Regions from separate parts of the Oryzibacillus soli genome, predicted to be linked through region 3. Evidence: riboswitches for the same ligand, from Rfam matches in the RefSeq annotation. Region 3 holds a riboswitch; each other region holds the start of a gene.
What was found. Region 3 has a riboswitch for cyclic di-GMP ahead of ACSEXW_RS18970 (DUF192 domain-containing protein). Riboswitches for the same ligand answer to the same signal wherever they lie in the genome.
Positions count from the first base shown of each region.

Region 1: linked by a shared signal. The riboswitch ahead of ACSEXW_RS16660 (hypothetical protein) and the one ahead of ACSEXW_RS18970 (DUF192 domain-containing protein) in region 3 are both predicted to bind cyclic di-GMP.
Region 2: linked by a shared signal. The riboswitch ahead of ACSEXW_RS03915 (glycosyltransferase) and the one ahead of ACSEXW_RS18970 (DUF192 domain-containing protein) in region 3 are both predicted to bind cyclic di-GMP.
Region 4: linked by a shared signal. The riboswitch ahead of ACSEXW_RS22870 (C40 family peptidase) and the one ahead of ACSEXW_RS18970 (DUF192 domain-containing protein) in region 3 are both predicted to bind cyclic di-GMP.

Region 1 covers NZ_JBPPGJ010000011.1:177,864-181,956, reverse strand. Annotated here, with positions in the region: gene ACSEXW_RS16665 (hypothetical protein) at 623-1,300, opposite strand; cyclic di-GMP riboswitch class II at 1,601-1,684, shown strand; gene ACSEXW_RS16660 (hypothetical protein) at 1,709-3,175, shown strand; gene ACSEXW_RS16655 (DUF4179 domain-containing protein) at 3,256-4,093, opposite strand, start outside.
Region 2 covers NZ_JBPPGJ010000002.1:433,728-437,820, reverse strand. Annotated here, with positions in the region: gene ACSEXW_RS03925 (FAD-dependent oxidoreductase) at 1-857, shown strand, start outside; gene ACSEXW_RS03920 (ferredoxin family protein) at 854-1,141, shown strand; cyclic di-GMP riboswitch class II at 1,275-1,358, shown strand; gene ACSEXW_RS03915 (glycosyltransferase) at 1,479-2,252, shown strand; gene ACSEXW_RS03910 (GGDEF domain-containing protein) at 2,252-2,755, shown strand; gene ACSEXW_RS03905 (hypothetical protein) at 2,809-4,093, opposite strand, start outside.
Region 3 covers NZ_JBPPGJ010000014.1:55,332-59,424, reverse strand. Annotated here, with positions in the region: gene ACSEXW_RS18985 (transglutaminase family protein) at 1-550, shown strand, start outside; gene ACSEXW_RS18980 (hypothetical protein) at 572-697, shown strand; gene ACSEXW_RS18975 (hypothetical protein) at 968-1,147, opposite strand; cyclic di-GMP riboswitch class I at 1,517-1,610, shown strand; gene ACSEXW_RS18970 (DUF192 domain-containing protein) at 1,705-2,067, shown strand; gene ACSEXW_RS18965 (Flp family type IVb pilin) at 2,111-2,305, shown strand; gene ACSEXW_RS18960 (A24 family peptidase) at 2,399-3,007, shown strand; gene ACSEXW_RS18955 (TadE/TadG family type IV pilus assembly protein) at 3,007-3,393, shown strand; gene ACSEXW_RS18950 (pilus assembly protein TadG-related protein) at 3,434-4,093, shown strand, end outside.
Region 4 covers NZ_JBPPGJ010000020.1:25,748-29,840, forward strand. Annotated here, with positions in the region: gene ACSEXW_RS22860 (CpaE/TadZ family protein) at 1-790, opposite strand, end outside; gene ACSEXW_RS22865 (CpaB family protein) at 787-1,491, opposite strand; gene ACSEXW_RS22870 (C40 family peptidase) at 1,650-2,600, opposite strand; cyclic di-GMP riboswitch class I at 2,699-2,789, opposite strand; gene ACSEXW_RS22875 (helix-turn-helix domain-containing protein) at 2,962-3,843, opposite strand; gene ACSEXW_RS22880 (ADP-heptose synthase) at 4,021-4,093, shown strand, end outside.

The DNA.
Region 1 (4,093 bases), on a different contig from region 3:
GAGAGCGCAGTTGCGGAAGGTTGCTTCCGCGCTGCGCTTTTTGCGCTGGCCTCCGCCGGAAGGGGGGCGGCCGGATGGCGGAACGACGGCGAAAAGTGGAACGGTGGCCGGAAGGCGGAACGACGGCTGGAAGTGGAACGGTGGCCGGAAGGCCGAGTGTCTGCTGAAGGGCGAGTACCCGCTGAAGTCCCCCGAAAAGGTGAGAGCTCCCCATTGGCCGACGTCTCACGTGGCAGGTAATTCGACTAAGTGCATTTATAGTAGTTAGTTTGGGCGATTTGCCCAATATCGCATGAACTAAGTACAAAAACTGCATCTAGTTAGGGTAAATCCAGTCGATACCGCCCATTTAGAGTGAACTAAATACATAAAATCCACTTCGTTCATGCGAGCTGCTCAGCGTTGGTGATCTAAGTACAAGAAATCCATTTAGTTGTAAATGACGTAGCGCCTCCCCCAGCAACCAACCAAGTACCCGACGTATCGCCCCATCCAGCACCGTCCAGCAACTAACCAATCGAGTACCCGACGTGACGACTCCCCGGCAACCAACTGACTAGCCCCCCGACGTAACGATTTCCCACAGCTGCCAACCCGCCTCTCCTGCCGACCGTCGTCTGCATCACCAGAGCCCGCTGTCCAGCCCCTGCTTGGTAATTTCGTAGTAGAGGGTCCGCTGTCCCGTGCCGCGATGAACCGGCTGCAGCCATCCTTTGGCGCAAAGTCTTCGCAGGTGAGCGACGGCCGTCCGAGGGTCGATGGAGAAGCGGGCGGATACGTCCACCGGACGGATGGGCCGGGCCAGGAAGACGGCGTAGCGGAAGATCTCCTGATCGGCGAAAAAGACCCGTTCCACCCTGGAGCCGGTGGACTCGTAGCGGTTCAAGATGACGCGAAGCAAGTACAACACCACTTCCGGCCGGTGGGCTACGTCATCGTAGGCGAACGAGACTACATGAAAGCCTGCACCCTGCAGGAAGCACTCCCGGTTCAACTCGTTGGAGTATTTGGTCCGGTCCATGTGGGTGACGTGTTCCGCGTAGCCCTTGATCTCAATGAGCAGGCTCCATTGCCCCGGAGAATATACATAATCCGCATAATAGGGCCGCCCGCGCCAATCCAGCACCTCATACTCGGGATGCAGACCATCAAAGTGGCCCTTCAGCGGCCACCAGACCTTCTGCGCGAACAGCTTCTCCGCATGGCTGTGCCCTCGTTCCAGCCGATCCCGCCGTTCTCCCGATCGCCGCTCCAGATGATGCTGCACGAACGCCGCATGCGCTTCTTCAAAAGCCTTCATCTTCTCGCCTCCCTTTTAAGAGCAAATAAAAACGCCCTTATTCACCGGTGGATGAATAAGGGCGTCCTTCGCCGCATGGATCCATTATATTACGGTTTCCCGGAGGGGAAAAGGGTTGGCTACTGCCCGGTTGTGCCGATTCCGGAGTTGAGTCCGCCGGAGAATCCATAGTCATATGGACGCCACGGACCATTCCGTCACGATATATAAGTTTAAAGTCCTAAACTTCTATTAAATTCGACATCAAATCGGTCTAAAGCACTATTCAGATCGACCTATCTGAATTATAATCATTATAACGAACATAAGGGATGCGATGAAGTATAACCTCTAACTGGACACTTGGGTTATATGGAGCCACTAGTGTAACCGGCCCTCTTAGGCACCATAACTAGGAGGAATAGCAGCATGAAGAAGAGTGTCAAATGGGTCAGCGCAAGTGTATTGTCCGCCGTATTGTTGGCAGGATCGGCAACCTCTGCCTTGGCGGCTGGAGCGGTTGTCAGTGCAACGGCCGTGGAACCGGCCCGTACCGTGAAGCAGACGGGCTACGGCACAGGGGTGTTAACGTCCGAGACCCGGGCTGAGCTGACCTACAACAAGGAGAGCTCCGTCAGCCTGTCCGGCACTGTTGTCATTGACGGTCCGGTCCTGGTGATGAAGCTGGTGAACTACCCGCAGGTCGCCTTCACGATCAAAAAGGTGGCGGACAAGCTGTTCACCTACTCGGCCGTCCTGCCGCTTGGTTCCGGAGACAAGGGGAACCTGGACCTGTCCGTGGAAGCCTACACCGTCTACCAGAACGGCAAGACCGCTGGACAGATCCATAGCACGGTAGCCGGTCCGGTATCCGCAGGCAAGGTGCATGTCGCTTACATCGACCGATACCATGTGACGGACACATCCTTCGGGACTTATAACCGCGCGGCGAACACCTTCCCGTATTCCTACACCTTGAACAAGGTTTGGGACGACGGCAAGGTCACTTCGTCCGCCATCACGGTACATGTCGAAGGCACGAAGGACGTCTATGCCGTTCAAGCCAGCGACCCGGCCTACAAGGACGGTGCGGCAGCGGTAACCGTGAGCACGGCGCCGGTGCCGGTTGTCTTGAAGGAGACGGTCATCTCCGGTGTGCAAGAGCCGGGCTATGATCCTGCCAGCAACCTGTTCACCTATGCCTATACCCGGACGGACATCAACAGCAGGCTGAAGGCGACCGTTACCGCGCAGACCGCCCAGGTGCTGGGCACCGAGACCCAGGCACTGAACGCAACCTATGGTGATAACAGCGTCCACACCGTCTATACCTTCGTCCCCCCGGTGAAGCCCCGCTTCCTGAGAGTGGATGCGGCTTCGGCCTCCTACACCTTCGATTGGGCATCCGGCACGTATACCGTAACCTACCAGGTGGAGGAAGAGTACAGCAACGGGAAGACAGCGACCAGCGTCCGCACCCTCACCGGCTTGACTCCGGGCCAATCGGCTTCCTTCACCATTGGGCAGGATGGTCTGACGGCACAAGGTGCCTTCAACGTGCCGGCCGCACCGAAGGCAGTTGTCAGTGACGTGGAGGTTCGAGACGTGACCGGCTTGTGGGCGGGCAACCATGACGTGAGCGGCGTCATCAAGGTAGACTTCGTCCTGACCTTCAAGGTGAACGGCGAGCTGCAGACCCAGGCGGTGTCCACGAACATCAACACCAAGACCGATGGCTATACGGCTTCCGGCACGTTCGTGACCACGTACCACTCTCAACCGGTCAGCGTTCCGTATTCGGTGACCGTGACCCCTCCCGCACCGGAGACGGATACCTCCCATTCCGACAACGGCTACCCGGGCAGCAACGGAAACGGCAACGGGCACAAGGAATAAGCCATAGGGTAAAAAAGATAGCCTCCCATCCACATCTGTGGTCGGGAGGCTTCGTTTGTTGGAGAACTCCGTTACCCGGTCTACTTAAGCTTCACCGAGAACGGCTCCTCGATCCATGCGGGGTAATTCATCAGGTCGAAGGTGACCGGGTTGACGACCGGCCCGTCGGCCTCCACCTCGAAGGTAGTCTCGTATTCGACGGAGCCGGAGGAATTGCTGGAACGATGGTCTCCAATGCGCAGCGGCTTCCCATCGGCGTCCTGGCCGGGGCCTCCTACGAGGCTGTAGAAATAATGGTCCTCCGGATTGCCGGTGACGGAGAGGCGGATGGAGCCTTTGCCGTTCACGGACGGCGAAGCATCGAGCAGCTTCACGCGGCTGTCGGGGGCATCGACGATACGCTTGTTCTCCAGATCCAGCTTCAATTGAAGCTTCGACTTATCGAGCGCCATGATGCGGCTGCCGGCAAGCGTAAGATGCTTGGGCTTGCGGAAGAAGCTGCTCTCGAAGTAGATGATCTGCCTGGACTCCGAGGTCAAGGAGGCTCCTTGGCTCTTCAGGACCGTTCCCCGTTCGTCCGTCAGGGTCAGCTCGCTGAAGTGGAACAGACGCTTGGTGTTCGACGGGTCCATCTCCAGCTCCAGCCCGATCCGGGTCGGATGGATGACGGCACGGACCACCGTGAAGCGCTGGCCCTCCACGGTCACGACCTGATGGATGGGGAGCTCCTCCTTCAGGTCGCGGAACCGATCCTTGTCGATGCCGAAGGATGCGGACCAGGAGGCCCCGGACGGAGCTTCCGGCAGGTTAGGCTCGATCGTAATGCGCATCCGCTCGGGAACGGGCACGCCGTCCGACATGCCGATATCGATCCGGCCGCGGACCTCCCGGTCCACCGCCGTCTCTGAAGGCCAGCTG
Region 2 (4,093 bases), on a different contig from region 3:
ATATCTACGCCGATGTGGTCATCATCGCCGACGGGGTCAACTCCCTCCTAGGCAAAGCCATGGGCGTGCACCGGGAATGGAATCCGGACGAGGTATCTCTGGCCGTGAAGGAGATCATCATGCTCCCGAAGGAGAAGATCGAGGACCGCTTCGGGGTGGAGGGGGACGAAGGCGTCACCGTGGAGTTTATGGGCGAGACCTCCAAGGGGATGGCTGGCATGGGCTTCATGTACACGAATAAGGAATCGATCTCGCTCGGCATCGGCGTCATGGTCGGCCACCTGCGGGAGAAGAAGGTGAAGCCTCACGAGCTTCTGGACGAGGTGAAGAAGCATCCGTCCATCCGCAAGCTGATCCAGGGCGGCGAAGTGAAGGAGTATGCGGCGCATCTCATTCCGGAGGGCGGCTTCCACTCTATCCCGCCAATGTCGGGCAGCGGCTGGTGCATTACCGGCGACGCCGCCCAGCTGGTCAACTTCGTGCACCGGGAGGGCACGAACCTGGCCATGGTATCCGGCCGTCTGGCCGCTGAAGCCGTCATCGCCTGCAAGGCGAAGGGGGATTTCAGCGCCGCCGCCATGAAGCAGTACGATCAGGCGATCCGCGCTTCCTTCGTCATGGCGGACCTGAAGAAGTACAAGGGCATGCATAAGCTCCTGAAGGAGCAGGATCCGGAGCTGCTGTTCGAGAGGCTGCCCCGGGCAGTCAACCAGGCGGCGTATGAGATGTTCCTCGTGGACGGCGCCACCAAGGCCGAGAAGCAGAAGAAGGCTATGCAGCTGATCAAGCAAGCCGCCGGCGGCACCATGAACCTGGTGAAGCTGGGCGTCAAAGGATGGAGGTCGATCAACGGATGAGCCAAGCTGCCATTACGGATAAGCTGTTTTCAATCCGGTACAAGTGCGACGATGCGTCCCACCTGGCCGTGAAGAGCGCGGAAGTCTGCGTCCGCTGCACCGGCAAAACCTGCACCACCGTCTGTCCCGCCGAGGTGTACGAGTGGGATGCGGCGGCCAAGGTGAACCGGGTCGCTTACGAGAACTGCGTCGAGTGCGGCACGTGCCGCATCGCCTGCTCCTCGGACAACATCGAATGGCGTTACCCGAAGGGCGGGTACGGGATCACGTATCGATTCGGATGAGTCGATAGTCACGTAAATTATGGCCCCACTGTGAAAACAGTGGGGCTTTTTGTCCAAATATTCGGACATATAGTAGAAAAGGTCTATTGAGAACCGGGAAAATCATGAAATATAATGTAAATAAATGTAGATTACTGTAGATGGATGCGATGAGATTGAAGCCTTATCTGGGCACTTGGCTTCAATGGAGCAACTAGTGCAACCGGCCATTTCCTTATTTGGAATGGCCTTTTGCTGCGTTTTAACCAAATAATGGGATGACCCGGCTTTACCAGCTGATTGAACCGAACCGTTGTACGGATGGGCACCAGACAACTTAACCAAAGGGTGTGTGTACATGGATCTCAGCATTGTTATCCCCTGCTACAAGGAAGGCCGGGTATTGTCGGAAACGGTACGGTATATCAAGACGCTGGCGGAGCATACGCCGGAGATTGGAACCTTTGAGATCATTCTGGTCGTGGAAAAATCCGAGTCCGACACCCTGGCGGTCGCCCGGGAGCTTGCGGCTTCGAATCCTTGCGTCACCGTACTGGACAATGACCGGTGCTACGGCAAAGGCTATTCCGTTCGCCGTGGCGTACTGGCCAGCAGCGGCAAGATGATTCTCGTGAACGATGCCGACCTGCCTGTCCCCCTGGAGAAATATTTGGGGATCATGCTTTGGTTAAGCAAGAGCGAGAAGGTAGGGGCGGTCTATGTAACCGCATTTGGAGATAAGGTATGTTCGAGAACCAGGGGCTTCGGTCGATCTGCGATGACGCTGGGATTATTCGTTCTGCGCAAGCTGGTCTTGGGTCACCGGATATCGGATACCCAATTCGGCTGTAAATTGTATCATGGGGACCTGGCACGCCGTCTCTTTCTCAGACTAACGGAGACGGGATTTCTCTATGAGCTGGAAATGACCGATCTCATTGAGATGTCCGGCTACTTGATCGAAGAATGCTCCGTCCGGCTCACACATCTATCGGAGGAAAGCAGCGTCAATCTGCGGGCGGTATGGTCGTCCTTGATTGGCTTTGCGGATTATGCTCTTGTGAAGAGAAGAGCCATCAACAAGAGCCTGCGGTCCCCCACTACCGCTCTGCCGGTTGCGGAGCATAAGTAATGCGGCGGATATGGAGCAAGCTGTTCGGACTGCGGCCGGCAACCGCCATCTTCGACAGAGCGACCGGAACCTATAATCGGCACTATGCCGAGAAGATCTTCCCGGAACTGGCTGATGAGGCACGCAGAAGCGGGAAGCAGCTAACGATCCTCTTAATTGACTTCCGGGGGTTCCACCGGTGGAAGGAGAGATTCGGCAGAGCGAAGGGCAATATGATTCTCTCCAGGTTCGTCAAGGAGCTTCAATGGGGGCTTCAGCAGGAGGATCGGGTCTGCCGGCTGTCCGGGTACGACTTCATCCTGCTCCTACCGGATGTGGGTGCGGACCGTGTGCCGGAATATTGCCACCACATCTTCCAAGCGATCAAGCGGCTTCCTGTGGACATCGAATGGTCCTGTGCTGCCATTCACTGCCCGCCCGACAGCCGGAGCTTGCCTGAATTGCTGGAGGAGGCCTACGGAAGGCTTGCTCTACCTCCGCTGCACCGCGATGATCCCCGTTAAGAGATTCTGCGCCAGAAAAACGACAAAGCCCCTGCCAATGGCAGAGGGCTTTGTTATTTTCCTGGGGTTGACGGTCTGATGAGACGGTGGTAAACGAGCAGTCCGGCCCCGGCAAGATGAAAGAGAACGGAGACGATGAGAAACAGAATGTAAATTCCGTTTAACACGGGGTGAATGGAGATCCTTCCGGACGCGTCGTTAGATTCCAATTGAAAACCGTTGTGCAGCAGGTTCATGGAGAATGGCGTGGCTATACCGTCACCGTGCAGCTGCCAGATCGGATGATAGGCCTCGTTCGAAATAACATACCGGGCGTTGCGGGCACGGAAGCCATCGGCATCAACGGTTAGCTCGGGGGCAGCGGAGGGCTGCTGCACCTCGGCGGGAAGCATCGCGGTGCTCTCCAGCTTCACAAGATCATCCACGATGTAGAGTTGGGAGCTGCGCACGGTCAGCATCCCATCGAGGTCCTTGTTCCCGTTATAGAAGAAGCAGGGTTGCACCCACCCGTCTACGGGTGCTTCCGTCATCAGATAGAACCGGGTGGAGCCGGGCTTTTCGATAAGCTCGGTATATTTCGATTCCGCCAACAGTCCGTTCCCGTCTAAGAACATGAGCTTGGTATGCAGATTCTTCAGGTTTTCGAAGCCCGCCTCGGCTTGGAAAACGAGAAGCTGCCCCTTCTTCACGGGAATGCGGTTCAAGCCGATGATAAACCAGCGGGGACTGGAGGTGCGGGCGCTGCGGAAGCGGGCACCGTCTGCGTTGAAGCCGGCGGAATTCAAGGAAAGCGTCTCATGATTCATCATGTAGTAGGTCAGCAGATTCTGTTCCAGGTCAATCTGATTCTCCGGAACTCGAATCTCATCGTCACCTAGCACGTGAGCGCTTTTCAGCTGTGCCTGATTGGGTGCTGCGGATTGCACGGACATCTCGATCTTATAGGATCCTTGATGAAGCAGGACGGGCTTGAAGGCATATTCCTTCACATCCCAGCCGGGAAGCGCCTGATTCCGGAGACGAAGGAAGTAGTGGTTCTCTTCAACCTTCACCTCGTTGTAAAGGCCCTCCATGCTGCGATTCACCTGTACGGGTGCCGCCGCCGCAGGCTCCAGAACGACGGGAGCCCCTCCGGTCTCAGGAAGAAAGGAGATCCGGACCCGGCTGCCGTCTGGAATTGAACCGTTCAGTAAGAAGGAATACTTGCCCTCCCGCAGGATATCGATCGTCTTCGAGACCGTGCCGGACGTGACAGGGACGAAGGATTCCATCAAGGTATTCGGATAAGTCCGTATATCGGACATAGTGTCCAAGCGGATTGGGGAGTCCACGGTATAG
Region 3 (4,093 bases):
CTTCGACAAGTACTGTGAGTTCCTGCTGCCGACGGCATACACGGCCTTCTCCCCGGAGTTGGAGCAATACTCGGCAGGGTATCCGCTGGATCCGGCGGGCGGGGGTGTGTATGCCTGGGCGCAGCGGCTGAATCTGGGCATCCACCGGGATTTGGTGTACGACCCGGCGGCTACCAGCGTGCATACCACCGTGGAGGAGACGCTGGAGCTGCGGCGGGGGGTGTGCCAGGACTACACCCACCTGATGCTGGCGGTATGCCGCTCGATGGGCGTGCCGGCACGGTACGTGAGCGGCTACCATTTCGTCGGGGACCTGAGCGGCGGCAGCGCCGACTTCGAGCAGGCCTCCCACGCCTGGGTGGAGGTGCTGGTGCCCGGCGGCGGCTGGCGGGGCTTCGACCCGACCAACCGGACGGAGACGGGCTGGCGCTACGTCAAGCTGGGCCACGGCCGCGACTACAAGGACATCGTCCCCGTCAAGGGCATCTACCGCGGCACGGGCGAACAGCGGCTCACGGTGACGGTGGACGTGCGCCGTCTGGAGCCGTAGGCGCGGGAGGAGCGGTCCGTGGTGAGCGGAGTGAGGCCCAGTCGCGGGACGTGGAGCAAGAGCCACAGCGGCTCCGACGGCGGAGCGGGGGGGATGAAGGCCAGGAGCGGCCTTCAATCCGGCAGCAGGTGCAGGCCGGAGAATTAAAGGCCACCAGTGGCCTTCGATCCGCGTCCGCAGGGCTCCGACGGCGGAGCGGGAGAATGAAGGCCAGGAGCGGCCTTCAATCCGGCAGCAGGTGCAGGCCGGAGAAATAAAGGCCACCAGTGGCCTTCGATCCGCGTCCGCATTTCCGCCCCGCCCGCACTCCCGCCCGCACTCCCCGCCCCGCCGCCCCGGAGCAAACGCACACCCCAAATACCCGGAACAGACACGCCATCGCGTGTCCGATCCGGGTATTTGGGCTGCTGCGCTGCCTTACAGGGGCTTCCCGTTCAGGGTCGGGGGCGCCTCCTGCTCCATCTCCGGCCCGAACTCGTCGTGTCGCGCCTGATAGTTGCCGTCCTGGTTCCACGAATCCAAGGTCATGAAGTGCTTGTCCCGTCCCTCGGCCGCCGGGTCCATCTGCCGTGCGATCCGCTTCAATCTTCTGGCCATCCGCCTTCCACCTCCCTCCTCTAATCGGTAATGTTCCGCGCCGCCGGAAGATTATGCTCCTTCCGGCAGGGGTGGAGGGTATAAGGGCCCTGCCGGCCATTTTTCCCTCCGGGCACGGACACATAATGGAAGCCGCTTACGAAGGGGTAGCGTTTTCGCAGGGCGCCCCTGTCTGGTGCCCTAGCCGTTTTCCCCGGCGTTCCAGATATGTCCAAAACCTCCGACTTCCTCCCTAGGCGGGAAATGTGTCGTACGACACATTTTGCACCCTTCCGAAAAGTCTGAAAATTACGAACTTCGTCCGATATTCCGTCAGCCCTGCCAGCCTTATGATGAAGTCATCATCGAATTCCGACAAACTTCGCGGAATCTCGATAAAGGCAAACCCGGCGAAAGCCGGCGGCGCAAAGCTACAGGGGCTAAGACGCGGCGACAAGCGGCGGAATGCCAGCCAGCTACCGAAAGATGACGGGAGTTTGTGGCGTATATCCTATGCCCAGAACCCCTCCTTTCGGCTAAAAGGTGGGGCCATTCTCATGAGGAAAGGAGGAGCGAGCGTGAGGCTGCTGATCGAGGAAAACGGCCGCGAGCTGGCCCGGGAGGTCAAGCCGGCGTACCGTTTTGCAAACCGATTGCGGGGGCTTATGGGAACCGCCCATCTCCCGCCGGACAGCGGCCTGCATCTGAAACCCTGCCGGTCCGTCCATACCTATTTCATGCGGTACGCCATCGATGTTCTGCATCTGGACCTGCACAATCGCATCGTAGGCTTGGAGCCGGACTTAAAGCCCGGAAGAATCGGAAGAACCTTTCAAGGAACGGCGTCCATTGTGGAGCTTGCGGCAGGCGCCCTGTACCGGGCAGCACCGGAGCTGGGACAAACCGTGAGATTCGAGGAAGAAGCAGACATCGTGCGATAACCCGTGCACCCTACACCCAAACCCAAAAAGGAGCGAATACATCATGATGAAAAAGCTGATCGGTCTCGTGAAGGAAGAAGAAGGACAGGGCATGACGGAGTACGGTCTCGTGCTGGGCTTGATCGCCGTGGCGGTAGTGGCGACGCTGGTGGCGCTGCGCCAGGAGATCACCAACATCTTCACCGATGCCCTGAACACCGTGCGGGGCCGGAACACGACGCCGACCACCACGCCGTAACGAACCATACCGTACCGCAACCGGCTCCCTCTCCGCCAATCATCGGCATCTCCCAAAAAGGGTCAAGCGCGTCTTCAGGCGCTGGCCTTTTTTTTGAACCTGCGGACGGGGGAGACCGGGGAGACCAGGGAGACCGGGAAGCAAGCGGGCATTCTGCCCGGCAGAACGCGAAAGGGCGGTGACGCCATGTGGCTGAACGGATTGCTGGCAGCGGCGCTGGCGGTCAGCGTCGTAACGGATATAAGAACGCGCAAAATCTATAACAAGCTGCTGTTTCCGGCTGCGGCTGCGGCACTGGCGCTCCACCTGGCCGAATCCGGCTGGGGCGGCCTGGTATCGGGGCTGGCCGGCTTGGCGGCGGGAATGGGCATCCTGCTCCTGCCGTATCTGGCCGGCGGCATGGGGGCGGGCGACGTGAAGCTCCTGGGGCTGGTCGGACTGTGCAAGGGGGCCGCCTTCGTATGGGTGGCCGCCCTCTACATGGCGCTGGCGGGGGGCGTGATGGCCGTCATGTTCTTGCTTTTCCGCAAGGGAGCGCTCGGCAAGCTGAAGTGGGCGGCCATTGTTGCCTACAGCCTCCGGTACGGCGTCCGGCTGCCGCTGACGGCAGGACGGAATGCCGACGCTGCAGGGCTGCCCTACGGAGTGGCGATTGCGGCCGGCGCCCTCCTGTCCGTGTGGGGAAGCGGGTGGTTGACCTAATGAGGAGCATACGCGGGGAGCAAGGCCAGTCCTTGACTGAATTCGCACTCCTGGTGCCGCTCCTGCTGCTCCTGGTCTGCGGCATCGTGGACTTCGGCCGGGTCATGTACGGCTATATGCACTTGAATATGGCTGCGCAGGAGACGGTCCGGCTGGGCGGGCTGGGGAAGACGGACGCGGAGATCACTGCTTTCGCCCGAGGGTACGTGCATCTGGGGGACCCGGCCAAGCTGAAGATCACCATCAGCCCAACCCAGGCCACCCGCACCTCCGGACAATACGTCAAGGTGACGCTGGAATATCCGGTGGGCTTCGCGACCCCCTTCCTCTCCCGGGTGCTCCCAGCGCCGGTGGTGACGGCCGATTCCACCATCCGGGTGGAATGAGTCCGGGCAAGAGATATTCCGACAGAAGGAGGGGAACCCGATGAAAGGGTTAACCGTGCTCGGCCCGTGGGCCCGGCGTATTCAGGAGGCGGCGGGGAGCGAGAAAGGGAGTACGCTGGCTTTTGCAGGATTGGCGCTGACCGTGCTTCTCGCTGCGGCAGGGCTGGTAACGGACGGGGGAACCCTCTTCGTGACCAAGACCCGCCTGCAAAAAGCGGCCGACGCTGCCGTCCTCTCCGCCGCCCAGAATCTGACCTTGACCGAGGCCTCCGTGCTGCAGGTGGCTCAGGAGGTGCTTGCCAAGCAGGATGAGTCGGCGAGTCTGCGGGAGACCAGCGTCGTCATGGGCAGCAAGGTGGGCGTCCGGCTGGCCAAGGAGGTCCGCCTGGGCTTCTCCGGCCTGTTCGGATTCCGGACGGCGACGGTGGAAGCGAAGGCAGCGGCGGAGCTGGCCGTTATGGGCGCGGCCACGGGAGCGGCTCCGTTAGGCATCGATGAGGCCATCCAGCTGACCTACTACAAGGAATACAAGCTGAAGGTGGACCAGACGGAGGTCAGCTCCGGCAACTTCGGCGTACTGGCGTTGGGAGGCACCGGCTCCGCAACCTATGAGGACAACATGAAGTATGGGTACAAAAACCAGCTGTCGGTCGGTGACGTCATCGACACCCAGACGGGCAACATCGCCGGCAAGACCCGG
Region 4 (4,093 bases), on a different contig from region 3:
GAGACTCCACGGATTGCAGGAATGGCTTGGTGCGGGTCACATATTCCAGAAGCCGGCCCTGGTTCAGCCATTCCCTAAGCTCCGGATCATAAGCAACGGTCGCCGCCAGCTCCATGCCGGCCTCCTTCCGGATATCCGCCGGCTTGATCCCCCCGGTCCGTCCGGGCTGCCATTGGGTGACGGCCAGAAGAAACGAATCCGGCTCCACGCCGAACAGGGGAGCGACCGTTTTGACCCACCGGGTCATATCCTCCTGAAAATGTCCGAGATCCGGCGTTGTGACCAGAACCTTGGCATCGGCCTCCATGGAAGCCGCAATGGTGGCCGCATTGTCCCAGCAGGCATTCACCTCGATGATGCATAACGGATAGGACTCCCGGACGATCTTGAGCAGATGCCGGATATCGGCCGGCAGGTAGAATTCGGCCTGCTCCCGCTGATTGGCCCCGTACAGAATCTCCAGCCGCCCCGCATCTTTAACCGGCTCGAAGTAAGACTTCAGCCGGCCGGCATACAACGAGCCGGCGCGCATCTCCGCCCGTACCGTATCCAGACCGGTGTACGTCTCCTCCTTGCCTAGGTACCGATGCAGCTTGGAGCTCTTCAGGTTCAGGCATAAGTAGCCTACGGGGGTATCGGACCGCTCTGCCAGTCGCACCGCCGTCCCGAATGCCAATACCGTCGTGCCGATATTGGGAGTCGTCCCGGTAAACAGGATCGTCCGGCCTCTCGTCCCTTCCTCCGCTTCTCTCTGCACCGGGCGTCCTCCCGGCTGCCTTGCTCCGTTCATGGTCCGTCCCCCCTTCCCATTCCGCCGGAGGCCCCCTTCATGGCGATCACCAGCTTGTTGTTCTTGCCCCGGCAAGCCTCATCGAGAATCCGCCACTCCTCCTCCGTCAGGTTCAAGTTCAGCTGCTCCACGGCTCCGTTGGCATCCCGCCGGGAGGCATACATGGCCATCTGGTCGTTGGCCACCTTGGCCGCCAGATGGGGCTGCTTCGGATCGTCCACCTCCGTGTTGGCCGAGGACTTCACGGAGGCAACGATGATATCCTCCGGAAGCAGTCTGACGGTGCCGAGCTTCCCTGAGGCATACACCACCACAAGATCACCGGCCCGGATGCTTCCGGGAACGGACAGGAGGTACTCCTTCGGCACCGGAAACACGGCCTCGTCCGGTCCGGGCAGCAGACGGAAACGGTCCAGCTTCCAGCTCAATACCGGCTCCTCCGTACCCAGCGGAACGACAGCCTCCTGCCCCACCGCCTGGTCCAGATCGGTCAGCATCCCCTCCAGCATGCCTCCCCGTGCCACCGCCCGGTACTCCAGCATTTCCTCCCGAAGGGTGGCCCCCGTAGGGATAAACCGCTTCGGCACCACCACCTGCACCGTCTCCTGCAGCTCCACCTGCCGGATCAGCAGCTCGTACACGCCGTATACCAGCAAAGCGGCCATAAGTGCCGCCGCCAGGCTGATGCCCAAATGTCGCATCCTGCCCACTGCCCTATTCCTCCCTCCGGTTCAAAAACAAATAAGGACGCAAACCAGGCCGATGGCCTTCGTTTGCGTCCTTCGCATAACGGATCTTATGAGTGCTTGATGAAGATGTGCCTTATATTACCAGACGATTGGAAATTCCGTCAAGAGGATTATTTGGTGAAGGTGCCGCCATAAAGGTAACGGTACTCCCAAGTATTCCCCCCGATTGTGTCGATGCGCACACCACCGGATTCCGGGGAGTAGGTCTGCAGCATCTGCCCGTTGCCCAGGTAGATGGCCACGTGGGTGACGGTCTCTGTGGATTCGTCGATCCCGGCGTAGTCGGAAGCCTTGTAGCCCTTATAGGACATGAAGAACATCAGGTCGCCGCGCTTCAGGTTTCTCCAATCGGATGCCACCGGTCCCAAGCTCTTGACATAGTCGGCTTGTCCACGGGAATCGCCTGCGATCACTTCGCGGGTTATGTCCCAGAAGGACTGCTGCACGAAGTCGGAGCAATCGAAGGTAGAGGTGTCGAAGCGGTCGGAGCCGAATTCATACGGGGTGCCCATGTACGTCATCCCCTGGTTGATAAAGCTTTCGATACGCTCGTCCACCGGAAGATCCATTTTGTAAATATCGTTGTTGACCGTTATGTATTTAGTGCTGGAGCTGACATAACCGACGACGCCCTTGGAGTCCTGTGCCTTATACCAGCTGTCGTTCACCTTGGCCAGTATCAGCATATCCTCCCCCGTTGAGAGCAACCGGATGCGGTCCGCCGTAGAGCTGGGAGCGGTTCTGAAGTTGACCCCGTAGATGATCTTGGCATTGCTGATAACCTTTATGTATTTGGAGCTGGAGGATACGTAGCCCGTAACGCCCTGTTGGTCCTGAATGTTGTACCAGTACGGATTCGGCTGTCCGATGACAGTCACGATCTCGCCGGTCTTCAGATACCGGAGCAGGTTGCCGGAGGTGCTCGGTTGATCCCTGAAGCTGACACCCGACACGGCTTGGGCTTTGGTCGGAACGGAATCTTCGGCGTAAGCGGCTATCGGTGCGGCCACAGTGATGCAGAACAAAGCGGCTAACAACAGAGGAAGAATCCGTTTCATCATGATGCAATTACCTCCATAGGTATAGTGTGGAAACCGAAAAGGGGACAACCCTTCCTCTTATGCCGAGTAAGGTTGTCCCGCTGTACGGTCCCTACACTTTCGGCAGCTGGCTGGCATTCCGCGGTTCTCCGCAATTTAGCCCCTGTAGCTTTGCGTCACTGATTTTCATCAGGTTTGCCATTATCGAGGTCAGGTGGTTCGCTTTGGCTTCGTACCCTTATTATAGTTTGTGGGGGTCATAGCCGAATATAAGTCCCAGGGATGGTTTTGTCGGATTTTGGAGCATGCCCCGGGGACTATTGACGGACAGTCAGATTTTGGAGGGTTGACAGCACTTCGCGAACGCAAAAAAGAGGCCTTATCAGCCTCCCGCATCAAACTGCATCTTCTTCCGGAACTCATTGGGAGAGCAGCCCTTAAACTTCCGGAACATCTTGTAGAAATGCGCCATATTGGACATCCCTACCTCTTCTCCGATCTGGGCGATGCTCATGTCCTTGGTCAGGAGCAGAAGCTCGGCGCGCTTGATCTTCTTCATGATCACATAATCCACAAAGGACAGGCCCATGGTCTTCTTGAAAAACTTCACGAAGTAGTGGTAGCTCATATTCGCCAGCTTGCAGGCGTCCTCCACCTGAAGCTTATCCTCAATGCTGCTCTCGATATGATCCAGGACGGGTCGCAGTCTGAGAAGGTCCGTGTTCTCCCGGGTCGGCAGCGCCCGCCGGGTGTCCGCGCGCAGCAGGTTCAGAATGATGGTCTTGATCTGGATGCTGATGGCGATCTCATAGCCCTCCTGCTTGGTCTGGGACTCGCGGAAGATTTCCTTCACACACGCGAAAATACGCTCCCGGACCGCGTCGTCGCCCCGGAGGATGTAATTCAACCGGCTGAGCGGCGCTCCCGAATCCGCGAAGTAGCGGTAATACGGCAGCCCGCTGTGCTCGAGATGCTCCTGGATATCGAATTGGAACACAAGAAAGCTGGCATTGTCGCAGGGATAGTCCTTGTGAAGCTCGTTGGATCCGATCAAGAGCACGTCGCCGGTTTCCAGCACATGAGCCCTGTCATTGATGTAAAAGCCGAAGCGCCCCTTCAGCATGACGATGATCTCGACTTCCTTGTGGTAATGCCAGCGCGGAGGCGTGTTCGAAGCCTTCGGGGAGCCGGATCGGTCGGCGTCGAAGATCTTTACGGCTAGGAAAGGATGCTGGTACTGGATATTCTCACGATGGGACTCCATGGGTTCCTCCGTCGTCGGCGGCCCGGCCGCAGCACGTTTCGTTCTTCTGTCCGCATTGTACCATAATCCCCTCTCCCGATAAATCCGGGGCCGATGATTTTCTTGAGGGCCGAAGCCTGCTATAATAAGGGTCTAGTGTTGAAGTAACTATTGATGCAAGCCGGAGGATATGTGGATATGGCGCGGCGTTTTGTCACCGAAGCGGTAATGATCGCGATCTACGGGCAGCTGATGGTACCGAGCCAGCCTG